Regions from separate parts of the Paenibacillus sp. FSL K6-1318 genome, predicted to be linked through region 1. Evidence: riboswitches for the same ligand, from Rfam matches in the RefSeq annotation. Region 1 holds a riboswitch; each other region holds the start of a gene.
What was found. Region 1 has a riboswitch for cyclic di-AMP ahead of NYE45_RS10110 (C40 family peptidase). Riboswitches for the same ligand answer to the same signal wherever they lie in the genome.
Positions count from the first base shown of each region.

Region 1 (5,696 bases):
AGCTGCCATCAGCATGAAGCCTACGCCAATGCCTCCCAGCACGCCGCCCCACTTCAATACACTCCGACTGCGGATTTGGTTACCTACAGGCACAAGGACGGCTTGAGCCAACACCAGATTGAACGAAGTGTACAGCAGTGGAGACAGCCACACCTGAATGGGGTTTGAGTCTGTCGTCAGTGTGATGAATCGCGAAGCACCTGGATGATGAATGGTGCTGGTAATCATGAGCAGGGATAACAGGAGCATCATGGGAACGACGATGCTATTCATTTGAAGGATGGCCTGGATGCCCCGACCAAGAAGCAGATAAGTCCCTACCAGTGTGACAATCAGACCCGTCTGATAATGTAAACCCAGATGTTCAACAAAAACGGAACCTGCTCCGGCAAGCATGACACTGTTCACGCCAATGAGAATGAGAAGGGTCACCCAGGTAATCCATTTGCCTGCCTTGTGGCCGAATAAATGTTTGTTCAGATCCTCATAAGAGCGGGAGCCGGTATCGTGAGCAATCAGCATCATTTTGGTACCTAACCAGACAAAGAGCATGGTGGATAAGCCTATGGTGATGGTGGCCCATTTGCCATACTGGGTAAAAAACTGCAAGATTTCCTGCCCTGTGGCGAAGCCGGCTCCGACAACCGTTCCGATGTATGTAAATGCGATCTGCAGCACCCGAAATGCCTGTTTCATGTGTTTCCCCTCTCAGGCCCCTGTATAGTTTGGACATGCGGGTACCATGGTACAAGGTATGCTTGACCCACGAAAGACATGACAATCGATAGCAAGCTCTGGCTTGAAATGCAGCTTAAGGACAGCCCTCGGGCAATTTCGCTTGAACTTATAGATAGATATATGATACTTTTACCTCATAGGATAGGCTTGGGAGGTCAAATCATGGAAGTATTGAAACAACGAATTTTACAAGAAGGTGTTGTCATCTCGGATCAGGTATTGAAGCTGGATGGTCTGTTGAACCACCAGATTGATCCTGCATTAACGATGGAGATGGGACGGGAGTTTGCTGCCCGGTTTCGTGAAAGTGGAGTAACTCGGGTAATTACGGTAGAATCCTCAGGGATTCCGGTTGCTTTTGCCGCAGCTCATGAACTTGGGGTGCCGCTTGTATTCGCCCGTCGCAAAAAAACGCTTCTGGCTGATCCTGATGCCTACTGTGAACGTGTGCCGTCCTTTACCAAAGGAATCGTAACAGACATTATGGTATCCCGCGAGTTCATTCATGAGAATGACCGTATTCTGTTCATTGATGATATCATTGCCAATGGGGATGCTGCTCGTGGAGTCATCAAAATTATTGAGCGTTCCGGTGCTGAACTCGTCGGATTTGGCGTTGTGGTCGAGAAAAGTTTTCAGGCAGGGGCACGCACGATTCGTGAACAGGGTATTCCGGTGGAAGCCTTGGTACGTATTCGTTCTCTGAACGATGGAACGGTACAATTTGACGATAACGAAATGTGACATTTTAAAGGAATAGGGCCTATTTTTTGAACTATGCCTTTGCATGACCGCGGATTTCATTTATAATGGGGTTATGTTAGGGAGAGGAGGCAACACCATGGGGAACCAACCGGCAACAGAACAATTTTTTATTGATAAGCTGGCGGAATCGAAAGTTCATTTTGAACGTGCCCTGGATTGTAAACATACGGAATTCGATGACCTTTATCCCTATATGATTGAACATCCTCAATTTTTCTGGTACAAACGCTATGTTGCCTGGTCAGAATTACTGACGATTGTAGGCTTGTGCGAAGAGTTGTCCTTCTCTTGGAAAGAACAATTTACACCGCATCAAGTGGAGTACCTTGAAGAACGTGTGATGTCCGCCAAAGTGCTTGATTTTTGGTTCGAGAAGAACGACAGCAAAGAGCACGCGCAGCGGTAACTTTCAGTCGGGACATAATTTCGAATGACATGACAGTCCAATACAGTCACGTGAGACCTAAATGACATTTCATTTAGGTCTCTTTTTGTAAATAAATTTGGAATATAGGAGCCAAGAACATGATCAGTGATACAGAATTGGATGCCCTGCGTCTGTCAGGTGAGAAAGTAAGAGTAGTACGGGACGAGCTGGAGTCAAACGATGTAACCGGGATTGTGGTTGCCTGGGATGGCGAGCAGGTACTTATCCGGCGGCAAAATCGACGTGTCGTCAAGCTGGATCGCAGTTACCGATATCAGCTGTTCAGCGAGCCGCGCCAGAGTCCACTTAGTGAGTAGCAATCGCTAATAATGTGGCAGAACCATGAGCGTTTATATGTTTGGAATTACCATGATTTCTTGGCATAATTGGCTCACTCGGGAGAGAAAATAGGTACAGTGAGAACGATCTGTAACTATAGCTGAGAGGGTGTGCTACAAGACATGACATTGATGAATGATAAAGTTCATGCCTACAAGGATCAGATTGGAGCATTAAGCGATGTGCTGCCAGGAGTGGTGAAGTCGTATCATGAGTTTACCGGAGAATGCTTTCAGCCTGGCGTGATTGATGCGAAGACAAAACAGCTAATTGCCCTCGGAATAGGACTGTTCGCCAACAATGAGGTGTGTACTTTCTACCATGTAGAAGAAGCTCGTGCCAAGGGTGCAACTGACCAGGAGATCATGGAGACCGTTGCCGTAGCCGGAGCTGTAGGAGGCGGACATGCCCTGTCTCAGGGTGCGATGCGAGTGCAGAAGGCGTTGCATTAAGTCTAGGTAAGGGTAGTACTAGGATTAGTCCATAAATGTCTAATCAAACAAAAGAGGAGGTTCCGGGTGATCCGGAGCCTCCTCTTTCTATATCATACTTACATTTTCCCCAACATTTTATCGTACATAAATTGTCCAGTTACCCGACGTGCTGTCACGTAACGATCATTGAAGTATGGATTCGATAACTTCGTAATACTTACACCTTTACTACTGGAAGCATGTGCAAATTGTCCGCCGCCAATATATACACCTGTATGTGAAATGCCTTTGCCCATCGTATTGAAGAACACCAGATCACCTGTGCGAATGTTACTTTTGGATACCGGAGTACCTGCTTTGGCTTGCTGCTGCGAAGTACGTGGCAATTCAATGCTGTATTTGTTGAAAAGATATCTCATAAACCCGGAACAGTCGAAGCCGGCCAAAGTCGTGCCACCCCACTTGTAAGGTATACCTGTCATGTTGTTCACTACGGAGTTGATACTGCTTGCCTCTGTGCTTGTTGCCCCGGATGTAAATAGTACAGCTGCTCCAAAAATGGAGATTATCAGTTTTTTCAAAATCAATGTTCTCCCTTCGATGCCTACGGAGTTAGCTAAGGGTTCGGTAGAAGGTTCCCTATATTTCCTATGTATAAGAATAATTCACCCAAAATGGTTCCCCCGTTTTCAAACATGAAACTCGGCAATGAATAATTAAGTTTTTGTAACTATTTGAAACTATATTGCATAAATGCGTAATTGTCAAACCCATTTAAACCCCTTCGTAATACCTCAATGTTAGCGGAATTACGGTTTTTATATGAAAGAAGGGATCAAGTTTGGGTATCATTCATGACAAAAACGTCATTATTGATTCGTTTAAGACGATTTTGGACAAATAAATAGGTTTGTCATGAGTTAAAAGAACTATTCCGTAATGTTCAATTTGAGAGATTATATTCATTAAGTTGCATATATTGACAAAAATCGATTTTTTGCATATCATCTTCTTATCCAATCCACATATTGGATGAAAATTGATTTTATTGTGTTATAAATTCAAATAAAGGAGGTTAAGGGACTAATTTTATAAGTAAGGTAGAAGTGGGAGATTTATAAAAACAAACATAGGAGAGTGTTATCTTTGAAAGCAAAAAAAATAGTTACTTTTATTCTGGCATGTACGATGGTCTTCTCAGCAGTTGGTATAGCTGTTCTTCCTGTAACAACGGTATCAGCCGCTGATGCAACAGGTACAACAGCAAGTATATCTGATATTCTGAAGAACCAGCTGCCAGATGGAGGTTGGAGAAAAGACTATAAACAAACAAGTGGAGAATGGGCGAAGTCCACCATTGACAACAAGGCTACATACTCAGAAATTAGAAGATTGGCGAAGGAATTCAAAAAGACCAATGATCCGCGTTACTCCACAGCTGCAATCAAAGGAATTAACTTTTTGATCAACATGCAGTATTCAAACGGCGGATGGCCACAAGTCTATCAAAGCTCGGGATATCACAAACACATCACTTACAATGATGATGCGATGATTAATGTAATGATCATGTTGGATGAAGTAGCAACGCGCAAAGGTGACTTCTCGTTTATCGACAGCACACTTGCTAACCGCAGTAAAAATTCAGTTGCCAAAGGTGTGGATGCGATTCTGAATACACAGGTCGTTTCAGGCGGTAAGCTGACAGCATGGGGACAACAACATGATTCCAGTTCCCTTAAACCAGCAAGCGCAAGAATCTATGAAGTACCATCGCTGACGGCTGGAGAGAGTGTAACGATTGTTAAATTCCTGAAAACCAGACCTGCTAACGCTAAAATTACAGCATCCATTAAAGGAGCTGAAGCTTGGTTTAACAAAGTCAAAATTACGGGTTACAAGTATGAAAGAGCAAACGGAGACAGCAAAATTATCGCTGATTCCAAAGCTGCACCGATCTGGGCTCGCTTCTATGAAGTGGGAACAGATAAACCGATCTTTATTGGTCGTGACGGGGTAGTTAAATACAAACTAAGTGATATTGATAAAGAAAGAAGAGGCGGTTATGCATGGTATGGCAACTGGCCTTCCAAGCTGTAACTCGTAACATGCCTAAGGTTTCATAGAGTTAATCCCTAGTAACGATAAGTAAAGCCCGAATCAGACATGGACGTCTGGCTCGGGCTTTATTGTTATTATTTTCAGTGTTGACATGATAGATTGCACATGATATATTATTTCTTGTCGCCGAGATATATATCACGGAGATATACAATATGCGGTCGTGGCGGAATTGGCAGACGCGCACGGTTCAGGTCCGTGTGGGCTAACCCCCCGTGGAGGTTCGAGTCCTCTCGACCGCATCAAACAAAGGTTCCTCGTTAGGCTAACGCCTTTCGGGGAACCTTTTTGTTTTGTACCATAAAATCGTCTAATAGGTTACTGAGCGGACACGTGGATACTATCGATATTCGGACCTTCAGTACCGGTCGTTACCACTTTAATGGTATTGGTTCCCGAGTTCATGGGCATCTGAATTGTTTTTTCACCCCAGGTAGACCAGCTTCCCGTTGCAGTAAATGGGGTATTGCTGATTACTTTGGTCCCATTTACGAATACATCGAGGTTACGGGTGCCACTTTCCAACGCATAACGAAACTTTACGTTTTTGGTGCCACTTATCGTATTGTTGATGTTATTCCATTGAATGCCCGAGTTCGTCAACGCATTGAAATTAACATATCCTGAGCCTGTGTAGCCAGGATAGATCGTCTCAATTGCAGCATCGGAGAGAGTCGTTCCTGTCTCTGCTTCGTACGTAGTGCCACTCCCCGTATTACCTCCACCGCTGCCCGTAATATTAGCGACAAACGTAGTTACACTTTGAGCAGGGAGTTGAGCAGTAAAGGTTGCATTGGACACCGTAATTGGTGCTCCGCTTGCCAGATTGCGACTGCTATCGGTTACCCATGAGGATACCGTGGAAGCATTAC
Region 1 is NZ_CP150270.1:2,241,827-2,247,522, forward strand. It holds gene NYE45_RS10085 (hypothetical protein) at 1-696, opposite strand, end outside; gene NYE45_RS10090 (xanthine phosphoribosyltransferase) at 901-1,482, shown strand; gene NYE45_RS10095 (hypothetical protein) at 1,580-1,909, shown strand; gene NYE45_RS10100 (hypothetical protein) at 2,029-2,247, shown strand; gene NYE45_RS10105 (carboxymuconolactone decarboxylase family protein) at 2,392-2,721, shown strand; gene NYE45_RS10110 (C40 family peptidase) at 2,820-3,284, opposite strand; cyclic di-AMP (ydaO/yuaA leader) riboswitch at 3,290-3,421, opposite strand; gene pelA (pectate lyase) at 3,841-4,803, shown strand; tRNA gene NYE45_RS10120 (tRNA-Leu) at 4,982-5,066, shown strand; gene NYE45_RS10125 (carbohydrate-binding protein) at 5,143-5,696, opposite strand, start outside.

Region 2 (5,696 bases), 2.1 Mb from region 1:
GCTGTAGATGCTTGTCAACGGGAGGTATTTAACGATGATTCCACGACGCGCCAAGAGCTGGCTCACCGCATCCCTGGCCTTATGTGTGCTGGCCGGAGGGATATGGATCACTCTGGGTTACAATCGCTCAACTCATTCCGAATTGCCAGTACTCGCCCCGGAATCGGGCAAGCCCAAGGCAATAGCTCCAACGCCAGCACCTCCAGAAAGTGTACAGACCCCTACCGCCGAAGTGTACAGCAACCGTATTGTGGAATATCACATGGATGTAAAACTGGCAGAAGGGAACGTACTGGAAGGAACTCAGACGATTACATGGACACATCCAGGCAAAAAAACCGTCAATGAGCTTTATTTTCATATGTACCCCAATGCCTTCTCTTCTGCTGACACCACCTTTATGAAGGAATCCGGCGGAAAGCTTCGGGGTGATGTCATGCCTACCAATGGCTATGGCTCCATGCATATTACCGAAATGAAAACGGAGGACGGGCTCTCTCTGCTGCACCGGATGCAGTATGTGCAGCCAGATGACGGAAATATCAAGGACACCACCCTCATTAAAGTACGCTTGCCCAAACCCGTCAAAGGCGGGGAAAGCATCACGCTCCACACCCGATTCGAAGTGAATCTGCCCAAGATTTTTGCCCGGATGGGAACCGCTGATGATTTTGTCATGGCAGGTCAATGGTTTCCCAAACTAAGTGCCTATGAACCTGTGGGCAGGCGTGGACGAACAACGGAAGGCTGGAATCTGCACCAATACCACGGCAATTCGGAGTTTTACGCCGACTTCGGTATATATAGTGTGCGTATTCGGGTGCCTGAAACATACAAGGTGGCTGCTACCGGATTTCCAACGCAGCAAGCTGTAGTGAAGAATGGAGAAAAAGTCTATCAATTCTATGCTGATGATGTGCATGACTTCGCCTGGGCAGCCTCACCCGATTTTGTGTACGCCGAAGAGCCCTTCTCTGCACCCAACGTTCCTGGTGTACGAATCAAGTTATATCTGGACCCTGCTCATCAGGATCTGAAAGAACGTTATTTCTACGCTGCGAAGGCCGCTCTATCCAATTATAGCAAATGGTTTGGTCCATATCCTTACGCTACCTTATCTATCGTTGTTCCACCCAAAACGGGGAATGGTGCCGGCGGCATGGAATATCCCACGCTAATCACAGCCTTTGGAGCGGATGACACCACGCCAGGTTATGACCTGGAACGAACCGTAGTCCACGAGATTGGACATCAATACTTCTATGGCATGGTTGCCAGCAACGAATTCGAGGAAGCTTGGCTGGATGAGGGGTTCACCTCTTATGCAGAAGACAAACTGATGGAGCAGGAATACGGACTGATCCCGAACCTGCCGGTGCAATCGGGACTGATTACGTCTCCTTCATCTTTAACACAAGAATCCTGGAAGTTCGATTCCCAGAACGAGTATGCAGCCAATGTCTACACACGTGGCAAGCTTGTATTGCTCGGTATTGAACATCAAGTCGGTGCGAAAAAGATGGAACGCATTCTCTCTACCTATGTGAAGAAGTACCGTTTCAAACATCCCACTTCGACTGACTTTCAAAAAGTTGTGGAACAAGAAACCCGTACTTCCTGGTCTGATTATTTTGACCAATATGTCTATGGTAACGGAATGGCTGACTTTGCTGTAGAGAAGATTCATGTTACACCCGTACAGAAAGACGGCCAAACATTGTACGAGTCATCCGTAACAATTGCGAAAAAAGGTAGTGATTACAACGCCGTTCCTGTTCGAATTGCTTTTGAAGACGGACATATCCTCACCAAGCAATGGGATGGCAAAGAAGATCGCATCACCTATAAATTAACTCACACATCTCCCGTGTCCTGGGCCATGACCGATCCCCTCTACACGATCGTGCTGGAGAACCGCCATATGAACAATTTCCTGAAAGCCGGACTGGATGAGCCGACGAAGTCCCGCTGGAGCATGAGTGTAACCAAACTAATAGAAGCCATATTCGGAAGTCTGTCATGGTGAGGTGGAAACGGTGAAAGCGAAAATACGTGAGGGCTGGTTTCTCGTCCGTCAGCATATGTTCATTGCAGCACTTTTATTTCTTTATCAACTTATATGGGGATATTTCCTCTATCGAATGATACAATCGGCTGTCGTCCCACTACTCCTGCGTTATCCGGATACTGATGCCGGGGAGCTGAGTACGCTTTTGTTCAAAATGGAAAGCCAACTGAACCTGTCTACCCATCCGGAGGTTCATCGTTATCTGTGGATTCTGGGGGCCATGCTACTGCTTCGGATGTTAATCAGCCCCCTCATTCAGGCAGGACTGCTCTACTCGCTTCAGCACTATAATAGTACAGAAGAGCGCATTCCATTCGTCCGCGGGATTAAAAATCTGTGGAAACCGATGCTGCTGCTCCACACCATTCGTACATTATTGGTGCTTCTGCCTGGCTACTGGCTCGTGCCAAAGCTGTACTCGATTCTAATGGATGGATTTCATTCCCTTCAATTACTCTTGCCTGGCATACCTTATGTTGCTGCTTGGATCGTATATGGTTGGATTATTCACCACACCCTGCTCTACATGCAGTTCGGTGTTTCGGCACCAGAAGGGGAAGGTGGCGCTCACGGCACACTCAAGGCGCTCTGGATTGCACTGCGTCATCTCATCGCTGTAATCGGCATTGCACTGCTGCTGGGCGGAGTTCACCTGCTCGTCTTCGGGGCATTCACTTCAGCCTCATGGTTACTAACAGGACTCACCGGACTTATACTACAACAGACGTATCCACTGGCCAGATGTCTATTGAGCCTGTGGAAAATATGCGCCCATTTCCGGTTATGGCAGTCCAAAACATCCAAAGGTTAGAGCAGATAGTTTAAAAATTGTTACCATCACATGTTAAACTTATGGCCTGATATGTACTTATAAATAGGCAAACCTCAACCTTTCCCCGTCAAAGGTCGAGGTTTTTTTTGCTAATTTTATTGCTAAACGTTGCCAAAGCGGTACTCCTCTGTTACAATAATCGCAGTGAGTTTTTAGTAACAACTTTGTAATCTTTACATTCATATTTGTAACTACTTAAAATTAAATCGTCATTTCTTGATTTCGCAGGTGCATAACTAGCATAGCCAAATTCCTGGCACCTGGGAAGCGGGGGAACCAGTTATGGGTGAATTGATCTTGCTACAGAGGGATCATAGGGGACCTTCAACCGAATCCTTAAGCTAACCTCGCAGGCGTTGGAAGGGGTATATCTCTTGTTAAAGAAGAAATTAACCGCAGCTGTACTTAGCCTCACATTCGCATTATCGCTTGGTGCAGGCAGCGCATTCGCAGATTCAAAGATGGACAAAGTAATTGATTCAGCAATGGGAACTACATACAAAAGTGGGGGAACAACGCTTAACGGCTTTGACTGCTCCGGATTTACACGGTATGTATTCGACAAATTGGGTATTGATTTGGCACGCCAATCGAGTTCCCAATTCGACATGGGTGATTCCGTATCCCGCATGGAGATGAGAGCTGGCGATCTGGTTTTCTTCAATACAACAGGTAAAGGCGTATCTCATGTAGGAATCTTTGTAGGGGATGGAAAGTTCGCACACTCCTCTTCTTCCAAAGGTGTTACGATCAGTGCATTGAGTGAAAACTATTGGGCCAATCGTTATGTTGGCGCTAAACGGATTATGAGCACGGACGCATATGAATCACTGGCCCTTGACTAGGGACAAGCTGAGCAACATGATGCTGTAACCATTAACCATACTGGAACGAAGCAAGAAGCATAACAGAACCGCCCGGTACATTCTCCGCAGGAATGTATCCGGCGGTTTTTTTGTGCTTCATTCCCTGTTTACGTTACAAGTTACACACGAGGTATATCCTGCGAAATCAACAGGTTCATTTTGCGTTCGCTCGTCCGTGCCCTTATGATGTTTTTACCCATCCCGTTATAATATAAACGGAATTACCGGAACTTTTGTTTCATTTTTTTCCCGGAAAGGGAGACTTGCTAAATGAACGGCTCTTTTGTAGAGTGGACAGAGAGTTTGGTAATGAATGAGAGGAGCGTGCAGATGTATGAATGAAGCCCCTGTAACGTTTCATGTTGTACCCATGCAAGAAGAACATGCGGAGCTTATCTGCAGTTGGCAGTATAATCCGCCTTACAATATCTATAGCTGGCTACCCTGGGAGCAGATGAAAGCACTGGAAGTGGAGTTTGGAGATGCACAGCTGCGGCAGGAACAATATGCGATTGTTCTAGATCAGCATGATCGCATCTGCGGATTCGCTCAATACTTCCCACTGCAAGGGGTAACCCGGATTGGCCTCGGCATGCATCCAGAGCTGTGTGGTCAGGGTCAAGGGAAAGCTTTTGTCACCGCCATTGTGCAGGAAGCCATTCGCCGGAATCGGACGAATGAGATCGACCTGGAAGTGCTCACCTGGAATGCCCGTGCCATTCAAGTCTATTTGAAGAGTGGATTTGTCACCCAGGATACATACGAACGACAGACCCCAAGCGGTTTAATGCCCTTTCACTGCATGGTTTATGAAGGGCCTCGTGACTAGAATCCATTGCAAAACAACCAAATCTGCCCCTTGTTATGTGATTAGTTCAAAAAATTACCACAAAATGCTATGATGTCACTACAGGTTCCGTTATAATGATATGGATAGTTTCAGGTTAGATGATCTTTCATTCTGGAGGGGACATAAGGGATGCACAAATGGATCATGAGCGGGGTATTTTTTGCAGCATGCGCTTTAGCTATTGTTTTAATGTTTACGCTTCCAGGGAAAGAGGAAGTGGCTGAAGAAGCCAAACCAACCATGCCGGAAGTGACGATGGATGCAGGACAGGCTGAGGCACTGGTCAAAGCCAATTGTATTTCCTGTCACGGGGATCAGTTGCAAGGTGGCGTAGGACCTGCTCTGGCGAACATCGGCAGCCAGGACGATCTGGAGAAGATCTATTCCACGATTGTCAAAGGTAAAGGTGGCATGCCTGCCTTCAAGGGCAGACTGCAGGATGAAGAGATTGCCAATATCGCCATGTGGCTGTCAGAGAAGAAATAATCTTTGCACACGCATAACAAAGAGGCCCTTAATCCCCTGTTGGGAGAATAAGAGCCTCTTTGTTATGCCATTAATTAGGCCTCTGCCGCATGCTCAGCCAGAAAGGCCTCGACTTCACGTGCGGACGGCATCCCGGACTGGGCGCCGAGCTTGGTCACGGATAATGCGGCCGCACCCATGGCGAAGCCTACGGCCGCGTCCAACGTCTCACCGCGCGCGAGGGCTACTGCCAGCGCGCCGTTGAAGCAATCGCCAGCGCCGGTCGTATCGACGGCGCTTACGGCGTAGCCAGGCGCACGGCACGTGCCGGCACGCCCTGCTTGTACGCGGCCGCCAGGCGCCGCCGCGTATACAGCCCCCTCGGGGCCGAGCGTCGTGACGACAGCGGCCCCGAGGGATGCGGCGAGCTCTGCGACCGCCGCATCCAGGTCTTCCGGCCGGAGATGATCCCGGCCGGTAAGCACGGCAAGCTCACTGCGGTTCGGCGTGACTACGTCGACGCACCGCAGGAGCTCCTGGGGCAGACCCGGCACCGCTGGAGCCGGGTTGAGCACCACCAGTGCGCTGCCTTCAGCCGCCAGTTGGGCGGCGCGG
Region 2 is NZ_CP150270.1:109,861-115,556, reverse strand. It holds gene NYE45_RS00550 (M1 family metallopeptidase) at 35-2,026, shown strand; gene NYE45_RS00545 (hypothetical protein) at 2,037-2,879, shown strand; cyclic di-AMP (ydaO/yuaA leader) riboswitch at 3,134-3,271, shown strand; gene NYE45_RS00540 (C40 family peptidase) at 3,275-3,745, shown strand; gene NYE45_RS00535 (GNAT family N-acetyltransferase) at 4,101-4,595, shown strand; gene NYE45_RS00530 (cytochrome c) at 4,746-5,102, shown strand; gene rbsK (ribokinase) at 5,177-5,696, opposite strand, start outside.
Region 2: linked by a shared signal. The riboswitch ahead of NYE45_RS00540 (C40 family peptidase) and the one ahead of NYE45_RS10110 (C40 family peptidase) in region 1 are both predicted to bind cyclic di-AMP.

Region 3 (5,696 bases), 1.6 Mb from region 1:
CTTCGAGCAGCATGACAGCACCTCCTGAGTATAGGATAAGTTATAGCTATAAATAACCAAGTTAGCCAGCAAATGAACCATAATTCCTGTAATAAAATGTATTATTTTCAGTATTTTCAAGGGTTTCTTTCACAGCATCTCCAGCTTCTTGCTGAATATACTTACTGCTAAATCAAGAAAAGGGTGCCTTGAACAAGCTTGGATTTCAAGTTTGTTCAAGGCACCCTATATAGCATGTTGAAGCGAGTCTTACCGAATAGCTTGCTCGAACTCTGTACGGATGGATTGAAGCAGCTCCGGCTGGCTCAGAACGTCGTAGGCTGTTGTAGCGAGTGCCTTGGCTCCCAGAATCATGCCGTCCAGCGCACGTTCTTGGAGTGCAAGATCACGGAAGGCTATGGAGTGCAGTGTATGCACCTCATCCACAACACGGATGTAGGGATGGATGGCAGGACATTTTAGGGAAACGTTACCGATGTCCATGGAGCCATGATCGTTACCACTCACAATTTCTTCTTGCGGGATGCCGAGTTCGATCAGATTTTGACTAAACGCAGCTGAGAATGCTTCATTGGTGACCATCTCGTCATAGGACGTTTCATAGTTGGACGTCACCAGCTTGCAACCTGTCTGTAGAGCAGATCCTTCAGCAATCTGAATTACACGCTCCGTGAGGATATTCAGTTCTTTTCGGGTTGCTGCACGTACATAAAATTGGGCTGAAGCGTAGTCAGGAATGATGTTTGCCGCCTGACCGCCGTTGTTAATAACACCATGAATTCGAACGGTGCTTTTCACTTGTTGTCGGAATGCGTTGATCCCGTTGAACGTTTGAATGACAGCATCAAGTGCATTAATGCCTTCGTGCGGACTTGCAGCAGCATGTGAAGAGCGGCCATGGAATTCAAATTGAACAGCATCAATAGCCAGTGAGCTGCCGGACTTTTCGTAGGCATAATACGGGTGCGCCATGAGAGCGACATCGCAGTCATCGAACAAACCTGCTTCCGCCATCGGAACTTTAGCACCACGTGTCTCTTCAGCGGGGGTACCGAACACTTTAAGGGTTCCACCTACTTCATCCAGAATGGATTTCAGCCCAACAGCAGCTCCAAGACTCATCATGCAGATTAGATGGTGACCACAGGCGTGACCGATCTCCGGCAAAGCGTCATACTCACACAGTAATGCGATAGTAGGGCCGGGTTTGGTGGCCGAATAGGTTCCGATAAAAGCTGTGTCCAGTCCGAGAATGGGAGCTTCTACCGTGAAACCGTGGAAGACCAGTTCTTCTTTCAAACGGGCAGAAGCGAGATACTCTTCATTTCCCAGTTCGGGGTTGGCCCCAATATATGATGAAATGGCTTTAAAACGGGAAGCATATTGATCAATAACCGTCAGGATCAGTGATTTGTTAGATGTCATTAGTAAACTCCTTATGCAAAAATGAAAATAATTCATTGATTATATCATGTTTGCTTTATTTTTTCAGAAACAAGTCAAGATTTGTATTGTCAAAATGCATTGCATAATCATGCATTGTACTTTATAATGACTCAGTCATCAACATGAGAAGCATACAATGTATTGTAAGGGGAGAGAAAAAGGTTGAAATTGATTAGTCGTTACACCATGATGCTGTTGACCTTTGTTATTCTGCTGACGACTGCCGCTCCTGTGGCACTTGCAAGTGGAACTACAGATAATTCAAGCAGTAAAAAGCTAGTGCTCGGTACAAGTGCCGATTTTGCACCATACGAATTCCATAAAGTGATTAATGGCAAAGATGAAATCGTCGGTTTCGATATTGAGATCGCCAAAGAGATTGCCAAAGATCTTGGCGCTGAGCTTGTGATTGAGGATATGGGCTTCGACGGTCTTCTGCCTTCATTGCAGAGCGGGCGTGTTGATCTGGTAATTTCAGGTATGACGCCGACGGATGAGCGGAAGAAAAGTATCGATTTTTCCGACACCTATTATAAATCAAAACAAGTGATTATGGTTCGCAATGCGGATAAAGACAAATATCCAACCATGGCAGAACTTGAAAATGCGAAGATTGGCGTTCAGAAAGGCTCCATTCAGGAAACGATCGGACAGAGTATTCCAGGAGCGAAACTTACTGCGCTGGATAAAATCTCGGATATCGTGCTTCAACTGCAAACAAAACGCATTGACGCGGCAATCGTTGAAGATACCGTTGCTGCAGGTTATCTGGACGATATCATTGGACTTGCTGCTGCTGTTCCGGACGAAGAGCAAGCAGAAGCGGCAATCGGGATTCGTAAAGGGAATACCGAGCTGCTAGCTGCAGTAAATGGAACACTGGAACGATTGAAAAGTGAAGATAAAATCAATCAGATGGTGACGGACGCCAGCCTCTTGATGGCGGATAAAGTGAACAAATCACAAAATATTTTCCAAGTATTCTGGGAGTACAAAAGTTTCTATGCTACAGGAGTAGGATACACACTTCTGTTGTCTGCACTTGGCGTTATCTTCGGGGTAATTATTGGATTGATCATCTGTTTATTCCGTTTGCATGACGCTGCAATCTTGCGCTGGATCGGTACTGCTTACGTTGAAGTGATCCGTGGCACACCGATGCTGGTACAATTGATGATTATTTACTATGGTTTTTCCCTGAGCTTTGGCATTAACTTCACTGCACTTCAGGCAGGTATCATTACACTTTCAATCAATAGTGGTGCCTATCTGGCGGAGATTTTCCGTGCAGGTATCCAAGGTGTGGATCGTGGTCAGTTGGAGGCAGCGCGTTCCCTCGGAATGGGCAGAGGTGCAGCAATGCGTTACATTATATTGCCACAAGCCTTCAAAGCTGTATTACCAGCGATCGGTAATGAATTTATAACTATTATCAAAGAATCCTCCATTATCTCCGTTATCGGTATGGTGGATATTATGTATCAGGCAAGTGTAGTCAAAAACATTACGTATCAAGGCTTGAGTCCATTTTTGATTGCAGCAGCCATCTACTTTGTAATGACGTTCATTTTGTCCAAGCTGCTGGGACGACTGGAAAGGAAGTTGAGTGCAAGTGATAGACGTTAGACAATTACACAAATCTTATGGAAATAACGATGTACTTAAGGGCATTAACGTGACGATTGGAAAAGGTGAAGTTGTCGTGGTTATCGGTCCTTCCGGTTCGGGTAAAAGTACGTTCTTACGTTGTCTGAACCTGCTGGAACAGCCTACCTCGGGTGAGATTGATTTTGAAGGCGTGTCAATCACCGATCCGAAGCACAACATCAATGCGACTCGTGAGAAGATGGGTATGGTGTTCCAGCATTTCAACCTGTTCCCACACAAAACGGTACAGCAAAACATTACGATTGCCCCGATTAAAGTGAAAAAGCAATCCACGCAGGAAGCGGAGAAAATCGCTGCTGATTTGTTAAACACTGTGGGCTTGTACGATAAAAAAGATACATTCCCGAACCAGCTGTCCGGTGGACAGAAGCAGCGGATCGCCATTGCAAGAGCATTGGCCATGCAACCGCATGTAATGCTGTTTGACGAGCCTACTTCGGCACTGGACCCCGAGATGGTCGGCGAAGTGCTGGATGTCATGAAACGTCTTGCAGAAGGCGGGATGACGATGGTCATCGTGACGCATGAGATGGGTTTTGCACGTGAAGTGGGAGATCGGATCCTGTTCATGGATGGCGGGGTCATCGTAGAAGAAGGAACACCTGATGAGGTGTTTGGAGCACCAAAAAATTCACGTACACGTGATTTTCTTGCTAAAGTACTCTAAATGAAATGATTTAATAGCGTTACTGACATCGAGTCGGTAACGCTATTTTTTTGTGCGCAATAATCATTTATTGATTTGAAAAGTAACTTTTTTGTTACCTAATATAAAGGGATCGGATCACCCAGCTTTTCTGAATTATCCAGTATTCTTACAGTTGATGACATGCTAAAAACCATATGGTAAGAATTACTACAAGTTCAGGTTACAAAATTGTGATATATTGAACTCTGCCGAAACTTCCGGACAGGGAGTGCGGGGGATGTAACGATGCAGATCGTGCAGGGGGAAGATCTACGGCACACTGCTTGGGGTGAATTAGGGGTACATAACGTTTCACATGTAACGAAGAACCTATAGGGTGGCTCCTCATCCGAATCCGACAACTAACTTCGCAGGCATAATGAGGGAGGAAGACCATGATTAACAAGAAACGTATAGCCAAAACAGCAGTAGCATTATTGACAACAGCAATGCTTATTCAAGCCGTTCCGGCTCACGCAGATTCAGTTCATGTGGCCAAAGAAGGGGATACCTTCTACACCTTATCGAAACAGTATGGAGTAGCACTCAACACGTTGGTTAAAGCAAACAACGACATTTCGCCTTACAATATTTATGGTGGTTTAAAAATTACGATTCCCGGTAAGGCAAACAATGTAGCAGCTGCTGCGGCTACGGAGAGCAAGACTCAAGCGAAGACGGTTACAACAGCAAGCTTGGACGTTAATGCAGATAACAAAGTTGTTCAAGCCTGGGGAAAAACGTTCGATTACAGTAAAGCAGTGAATGTGAAAGCAACGGCATACTCTGCAGATCCGTCCGAAAATGGAGGATGGGGTGCTGTGGATTACTTCGGTAATGATCTTGAACTGGGCACGATCGCAGTTGATCCAAGTGTGATTCCACTCGGAACCAAAGTACTGGTAACCGGTCACAGCCATCCGGGATTGCCAAAACAGGCTTTTGTAGCTACAGCACGTGATGTGGGCGGTGCAATCAAGGGTCACCGGATTGATATCTTTATCCCTGGTAGCAAACAGTCCGTAAGCACATTTGGTTTCCAGGATATCGAGCTGTATATTCTGAAGTAGAAAGTAAATTACATTTAATAATTCAAACAGGGTGTCTGCCAATCGCTACTTGCGATTGAACAGGCACCCTTTTATCATCATCAACATTTTTTATAATGGACATCTTAATCGTTGGCCTTTGGCAACCCCAACATCTCGTCCAAGGTGACTAGTTCATACCCCCGATTACGCAGTTCCTCGATAATTTCAGGCAAAGCCTCAATTGTGCCGTTCAGGTTCGATCCCACACCTCCTCCTGCATGTTGCAGAACGATGGAGCCAGGTTTCACGGCAGATAGGATGTTATCCTTCACCTCTTTCTTGGAAAGGCCTTTCCAGTCCAGTGAATCAACATTCCAGTTCACAATGCTATAGTGTTGTCTGGCAGCCCATTGCAGCTGTTCTTCATTAATGTCTCCGTATGGTGGCCGAATCATCTTCGGCGTATACCCTGCCAGATGGTGAATGATATCTCCGGTATGTAAAATTTGTTTGCGAAAGGCATTCATCGACAGCTTACTGAATTCCGGATGATTGTAGCTGTGATTACCAACAATATGCCCTTCCTTAACGATGCGTTTTACCAGATCCGGGTGTTTCTCAGCACGACTACCGACGATAAAGAATGTAGCTCTGACCTTATATTTCTTCAATACATCCAATACCTGTGGAGTAAAACGTGGATCGGGCACATCATCAAAAGTCAGGGCAACCTGCTTCGTTGATGGACCATTCGTTTTGAACGTATCCGCATATTTTTGACGTAACTGTCCCAATGTCAGTTGTTCTTCTTCCGCGGAATCTGAACCTGATACTGATTCACTTGGCGGGCTTGAAGCATCCCG
Region 3 is NZ_CP150270.1:3,867,149-3,872,844, reverse strand. It holds gene NYE45_RS16960 (alpha-glycosidase) at 1-13, opposite strand, end outside; gene NYE45_RS16955 (M20 family metallopeptidase) at 250-1,425, opposite strand; gene NYE45_RS16950 (ABC transporter permease subunit) at 1,609-3,072, shown strand; gene NYE45_RS16945 (amino acid ABC transporter ATP-binding protein) at 3,059-3,781, shown strand; cyclic di-AMP (ydaO/yuaA leader) riboswitch at 4,000-4,195, shown strand; gene NYE45_RS16940 (3D domain-containing protein) at 4,198-4,872, shown strand; gene NYE45_RS16935 (polysaccharide deacetylase family protein) at 4,977-5,696, opposite strand, start outside.
Region 3: linked by a shared signal. The riboswitch ahead of NYE45_RS16940 (3D domain-containing protein) and the one ahead of NYE45_RS10110 (C40 family peptidase) in region 1 are both predicted to bind cyclic di-AMP.

Region 4 (5,696 bases), 670 kb from region 1:
AGATCCTCTGCTTGACTGTGATCCACGCCAGGCATACTAACGTCCAGACGAACAGACAGCTGGAAACCGTCATCCGCAGGGTCTTTACCAATGGATACGTTACTTGTAACCACCACATTCTCCAATTTCACACCCGCTTTGCGTGCTACATTGGCAAGAGCACTTTCATAACAGGCGCCATATCCAGCCGCAAAGAGTTGCTCAGGGTTGGTACCTTCACCACCGGAACCACCAAGCTCTTTGGGCATTTTCAGATCATGCTTGAGCACACCATCCGAAGAAGTCACTGAACCTGTACGTCCACCTTTAACTGTCGCTACTGCTGTATATAAAGCTTCCATTAAGAATCTCTCCCTCATCAATATAATTTTTAACTGTCTTCCTTTCAATTTAAACTTCTGGCTCATTTTGAAACGTATTTTGGATCTTTATCAGCTTTTACATCTTTATTATTTTCATGCATTTCAACTTCATGGCTGTATTTTCTCTAAGGTTGGGTAATATACGAAGGGGCATCTTCAAGCTGCAATCGGAATTTTGTGCTGATACATAAAAGTTGCACTAGACAAAAACATTTGAAGGAGTACAATGTAACAATAAACATAAAAATTTAGATATATCATAAGCGGTTCATTCCGCATCAATATTTCAAAGTCAGGTGATTATCGTATGAGTAAAAAAAATCCATTCAACGCTCCTTCAAGAGAATCATTATCTACTGCGGGCATGGCCCCTTCCCTTGGAGAAGCACATAGTTCCATGAAAGTTCCGCAGAATGCTGCATGGTGGAAGAAATTCCTCGCCTTTGTAGGCCCCGGATACCTCGTTGCCGTAGGTTACATGGACCCCGGCAACTGGGCAACAGATATTGCAGGCGGCTCGCAGTTTGGGTATACCTTGCTATCCGTCATCCTGCTCTCAAATCTGATGGCCGTTGTACTTCAATCGCTGGCTGGCAAGCTCGGAATCGTCACTGGACGGGATCTGGCTCAAGCCTGTCGCGAACGTTTTAGCATGCCCGTCGTCATGATGTTATGGATTCTGTGTGAGCTTGCCATTGCAGCCACTGATTTGGCTGAAGTCATAGGTTCTGCCATCGCGTTGAAGTTGCTATTTAACATCCCCATGTTATACGGCGTGATCATCACCGCAGTTGATGTACTCCTGATACTCGTCCTGCAAAACAAAGGCTTCCGCGCTTTGGAGACACTCGTCATTGTGCTGATGGCAACCATTGCCCTCTGCTTCGGGATCGACCTGTTCTTGGCGAAACCCGATATGGGCGGTGTGCTCCATGGTTTTGTACCGAATGTCGAGATTCTGCAAAACCCGGCTATGCTCTATATCGCCATTGGTATTATAGGAGCGACCGTGATGCCGCATAATCTGTACCTGCATTCTTCCATTGTGCAGACCCGTCAGATCGAACAGACACCACAGGGTAAAAAAGAAGCCATTCGGTACTCGACCATGGACTCGACAATCGCACTGACACTTGCCCTGTTCATCAATGCGGCTATCCTGATTGTATCTGCCGCTGTATTTCACAGTGCTGGTATGACACAGGTTGCCGAGATCGCTGATGCCTATCATCTGCTGACCCCTCTATTGGGTACTACGGTTGCAAGTATCCTGTTCGGTGTCGCGCTGTTAGCATCAGGTCAGAACTCTACCCTTACAGGTACACTCGCTGGGCAGATTGTCATGGAAGGTTTCCTGAACATTCGTATTCCGGCTTGGCTGCGCAGATTGGTCACACGTCTGATCGCCATCATCCCGGCGGTGATTGTCACAGCCATTGCAGGAGAACACGGCACAGAAGAACTGCTGATTTTGAGCCAGGTCGTGCTTTCTCTTCAATTACCTTTTGCTGTAATTCCCCTGGTGATGTTCACGAGTGATAAAAAGAGCATGGGTGCATTCGCCAACAAATTGTGGCTAAAAATCATCTCATGGGTCATTGCCGCTGTTATTGTTGTGCTGAATGTATATCTGATCATTCAGACGATTCGGTTATTCTAATCTCGTTCTTATCGACCAAATACTAAAAAGGCTGATCAACTCCGGTATTCAATACCAAGTTGATCAGCCTTTATTGTTGCAGTACAGCAACGTGTTTCCTTTTATAGTAAAACGCTAAACTCCAATAAACAATTATCTAATCCTGATTGGGCACCAGTAACGGCAGGAGTTCATCCAATGAATCAACGGTCCAATCCGCACGTTCGTCATCCGATCGGTCTGGCTGGAATCTTCCGTAACCCTGCATAATTCGAATCGTACGCATGCCCAGCTTCCGGGCAGGTATAATGTCGTTATCGATCCGATCCCCAACCATGACGGCTTCCTCCGGTTCACAGCCTGCCTGTTTCAAGGCTACAGCGTATAACTCAGGGTCTGGCTTGGATACCCCTTCTTCAGCCGAACAGGCCAGAACGTCAACATACTTCCGTAATCCGTAACTCTCCAGTCTCTCTTCTGTTCCGGGACTCTGATTGGCAATAATGCCAATACGATAATACCGTGACAATTGCTGAAGAACGGAATCCGCTGAAGGAAAAGGACGTTCAAGATCTTTTTGAAACTTCAGCTTGTCCTGAATCTGTTTCCGGTGGCCTTCGTCTTCAATGAATGTGCGAATAGCCACTCTCATGGGCCATTGCTCATATTTCCGGTAACAGCTCGCGAACAGTTCGCGTACCGCCTCAATTTTCACTGGATACCCTAAAGCACAAGCTTCACGGACGAACTGTCCGATAATATCATCAACCGGCTCCCATTCATCCACCAGCGTATCTCCAACATCAAAAAATAACCACTTTAACCCACTCACATCCGGCACGCCAATTCCTCCTTGTAAGCATAAAAAAGAAGACTCACCATCCTGCATGAGTCTCCTCAAATTTCCGTTTATCGATGAATCAATCTCATAATACCTGGAGTGAATTCTGAAATTGATTCTAATACAGTCAATTATAACAGGCACCTTACACCTGAGCAATCACAAGCTATGGCATTAACCATTGAGGAGAAAGCCGACTTCCCCATTGAGCGAATATACAATCCGGTCTGCGCCCATCCCGCGATAGATACCCTTTGGATGACTCTGCTCCGTGATGACGCACAGGGATTTCGATGTCCATGAACGGCAGATCTGCAAATAACGACAGGTCAGATTCAGGCTGTTCTCGAAAATAAACACATTGCCTACGCTACCCTGCGGCAAAAACCATTTTTGAGCTGCAGCCGTATTCATGCGAATGACATGCTCTACCCCAATTCTGCGGAGTCTCCGCTCTTCCCCTGCACTGTTGGTTAGAACGGCAAACGGCATTTTTTTGTACATCAGCAATTTGATAAATTTACGTCCTGCTTCATTTGGAGCAGTCACTAAGATCATCTCAGTATCCATCATTCGTTCCTCCCTTGGCGTGAAAAGACAACAAAAAAGAAGCGTGGGGGACCAAGGCCTCCCGAACGCTTCTTAAATAACCCATGGCGAAAACACCATGAACCAGCGTACGGCTTGTTGCCTCTCCCTTTAACGCTTACGAGGTTAGCTGACGGATTCGGGCGCGAGAGTCGCCCTATTTCCGGCTGTCACCGGAAAATTCACCCCATGAATGCCTACTGTCCTGGACAGTGCATTCCGTTGGTTCCCCCGTTTCCCACTCATCAATGAATGGAAACTCAGCGATTAAAACATCGTTCGTATATCTTAAAGTAAGATCGAGCGATATTATCGTTTGTTTCGTTTTTCAAGTACAATTTAGTTTAAATTGAAATTACGTTATGAATCATACACCCGCGTTAAGACGGTGTAAAGTCCGCACAGATCACCGAATCGGCAGATTTCTGCCAATACTCATTCATAATAACGCTTACAACAATGTTTTACTCTATCCATCTCTCCAAGGCTATCTAATTCTCACTCTGACGAAAATCACTTCGCAATTCATTCACGTATTCTGCACAACTTGCCTGTTTTGATTCTTTTAACACCACATTAGTTTTGCATTATTTAATTGCAACCAATATAATAGAAGATATAAGAGTATACCAATGGAGGCGATTTAGATGACAGTCTACGATTACAAAGTGAATACCCTTCGCGGTCAAGAAGTTGAAATGTCCGACTACCGTGACAAAGTGCTACTGATTGTGAATACGGCAAGCTCCTGCGGACTTACCCCTCAATTCAAAGGTCTGCAAGAACTGCAAGACAAGTTTCAAGATGCTCCATTTGAAGTTCTTGGTTTTCCAAGCAACCAGTTTGCACAGGAAAAAGGTTCTTCCGACGATATTGCCGAGTTCTGTCAGATGAATTATGGCGTGAGCTTCCCCATGTTTGAGAAAATTGATGTGAACGGCTCAAGCGCTCACCCTCTCTTTCAACACCTTAGCAAAGAAGCTCCTGGCCTGCTCGGCTCCAAAGCAATCAAATGGAATTTCACCAAATTCCTCGTAGATCAGAACGGCCAGGTACTGAAACGTTATGCTCCCAAAACAACACCTGACAAGATTGAAGAAGATATCAAGAACTTACTCCAAAAATAATACACAGGCCACCCGTAGCCGGAAAGGTAGAGCTCCATTACCTCCGATAATGGATGGCCTTTTTTTCAACCCCGATGTCAGACTGTTCAAAAAAGACAAAAAAAGAAGCCTTCCAATAACGGAAAGCTTCTTCTTCATCGTTCGTATGATGCGGTCGAGAGGACTCGAACCTCCACGGGCATACGCCCACTACCCCCTCAAGATAGCGTGTCTGCCATTCCACCACGACCGCATGTCGTAAATAATTGGCAACAGAATTGATTATACCGGGTTCTGTTCTAAAAGTAAAGTGTTTTTTAATACTTCTTTTTCAACTAGGCATTTTCATCAAAAATCGCATATTCTCGTCATCTTTACCCATGAACTGCATATTATTAGATTCGATCCCCTCTTTCCTGCTAGAGCCGATCTTATTGATTCATTTATATATAGTCCTCCCTATATTTCACAAATATTTAACTTTAAATGTTATATAAAATAACACAAATATTGAATAAAAGATTTAATACATTGAATATAAATCATACTATTGACAAAAAGCGGACGTTTATGGGATGATAACTATCATATAATTCGGATTTTTAAACATAAAGCAAACAAAAAGAAATATAAATGTTACTTAAAGTGACATTTAACGAACACAGGAGGCGAATGATTGTGAACCGTGGGAATAAGCTGCTCGATTATGTCAAACTGCTTGATTCCTCTATTCAGGTTGGAGGGTTCACCCATTCCTTCGGCATGGATATCCATATCAAGGAGGGTACCATTCGTAATGCTGAAGATCTCGAATCATTCATGCGTTGTCAGTTGCATCCCAGCATCGTTCGTCTTGAAGGTATGGCCATCAAAGGCATCTATACCGCAGCAGATCAAAAGGACACTTGGCGGATAGCTCTGATCGACAAGCTCGTCCATGTTCAGCGAACTCCTGGAGATCTCAGAGAACAAGCTGCTACCATGGGTAAACGATTGATCAGACTCGCACGCGCTCTGCACCCCTGGATTGATTTCAGTCAGCTCGAACAGATCTTCGCCAAATACGATTCGGTTGGCTGCCTCTCCACTGTTCATGCCTGGATTAACCACCACCTCGATATCCCGGCCCCGGAGGCGGTTCTTGGTTATCTGCATTCAGC
Region 4 is NZ_CP150270.1:1,574,793-1,580,488, reverse strand. It holds gene NYE45_RS06845 (organic hydroperoxide resistance protein) at 1-341, opposite strand, end outside; gene NYE45_RS06840 (Nramp family divalent metal transporter) at 727-2,022, shown strand; gene NYE45_RS06835 (HAD family hydrolase) at 2,159-2,842, opposite strand; gene NYE45_RS06830 (hypothetical protein) at 3,017-3,412, opposite strand; cyclic di-AMP (ydaO/yuaA leader) riboswitch at 3,531-3,706, opposite strand; gene NYE45_RS06825 (glutathione peroxidase) at 4,078-4,557, shown strand; tRNA gene NYE45_RS06820 (tRNA-Leu) at 4,707-4,789, opposite strand; gene NYE45_RS06815 (urease accessory UreF family protein) at 5,215-5,696, shown strand, end outside.
Region 4: linked by a shared signal. The riboswitch ahead of NYE45_RS06830 (hypothetical protein) and the one ahead of NYE45_RS10110 (C40 family peptidase) in region 1 are both predicted to bind cyclic di-AMP.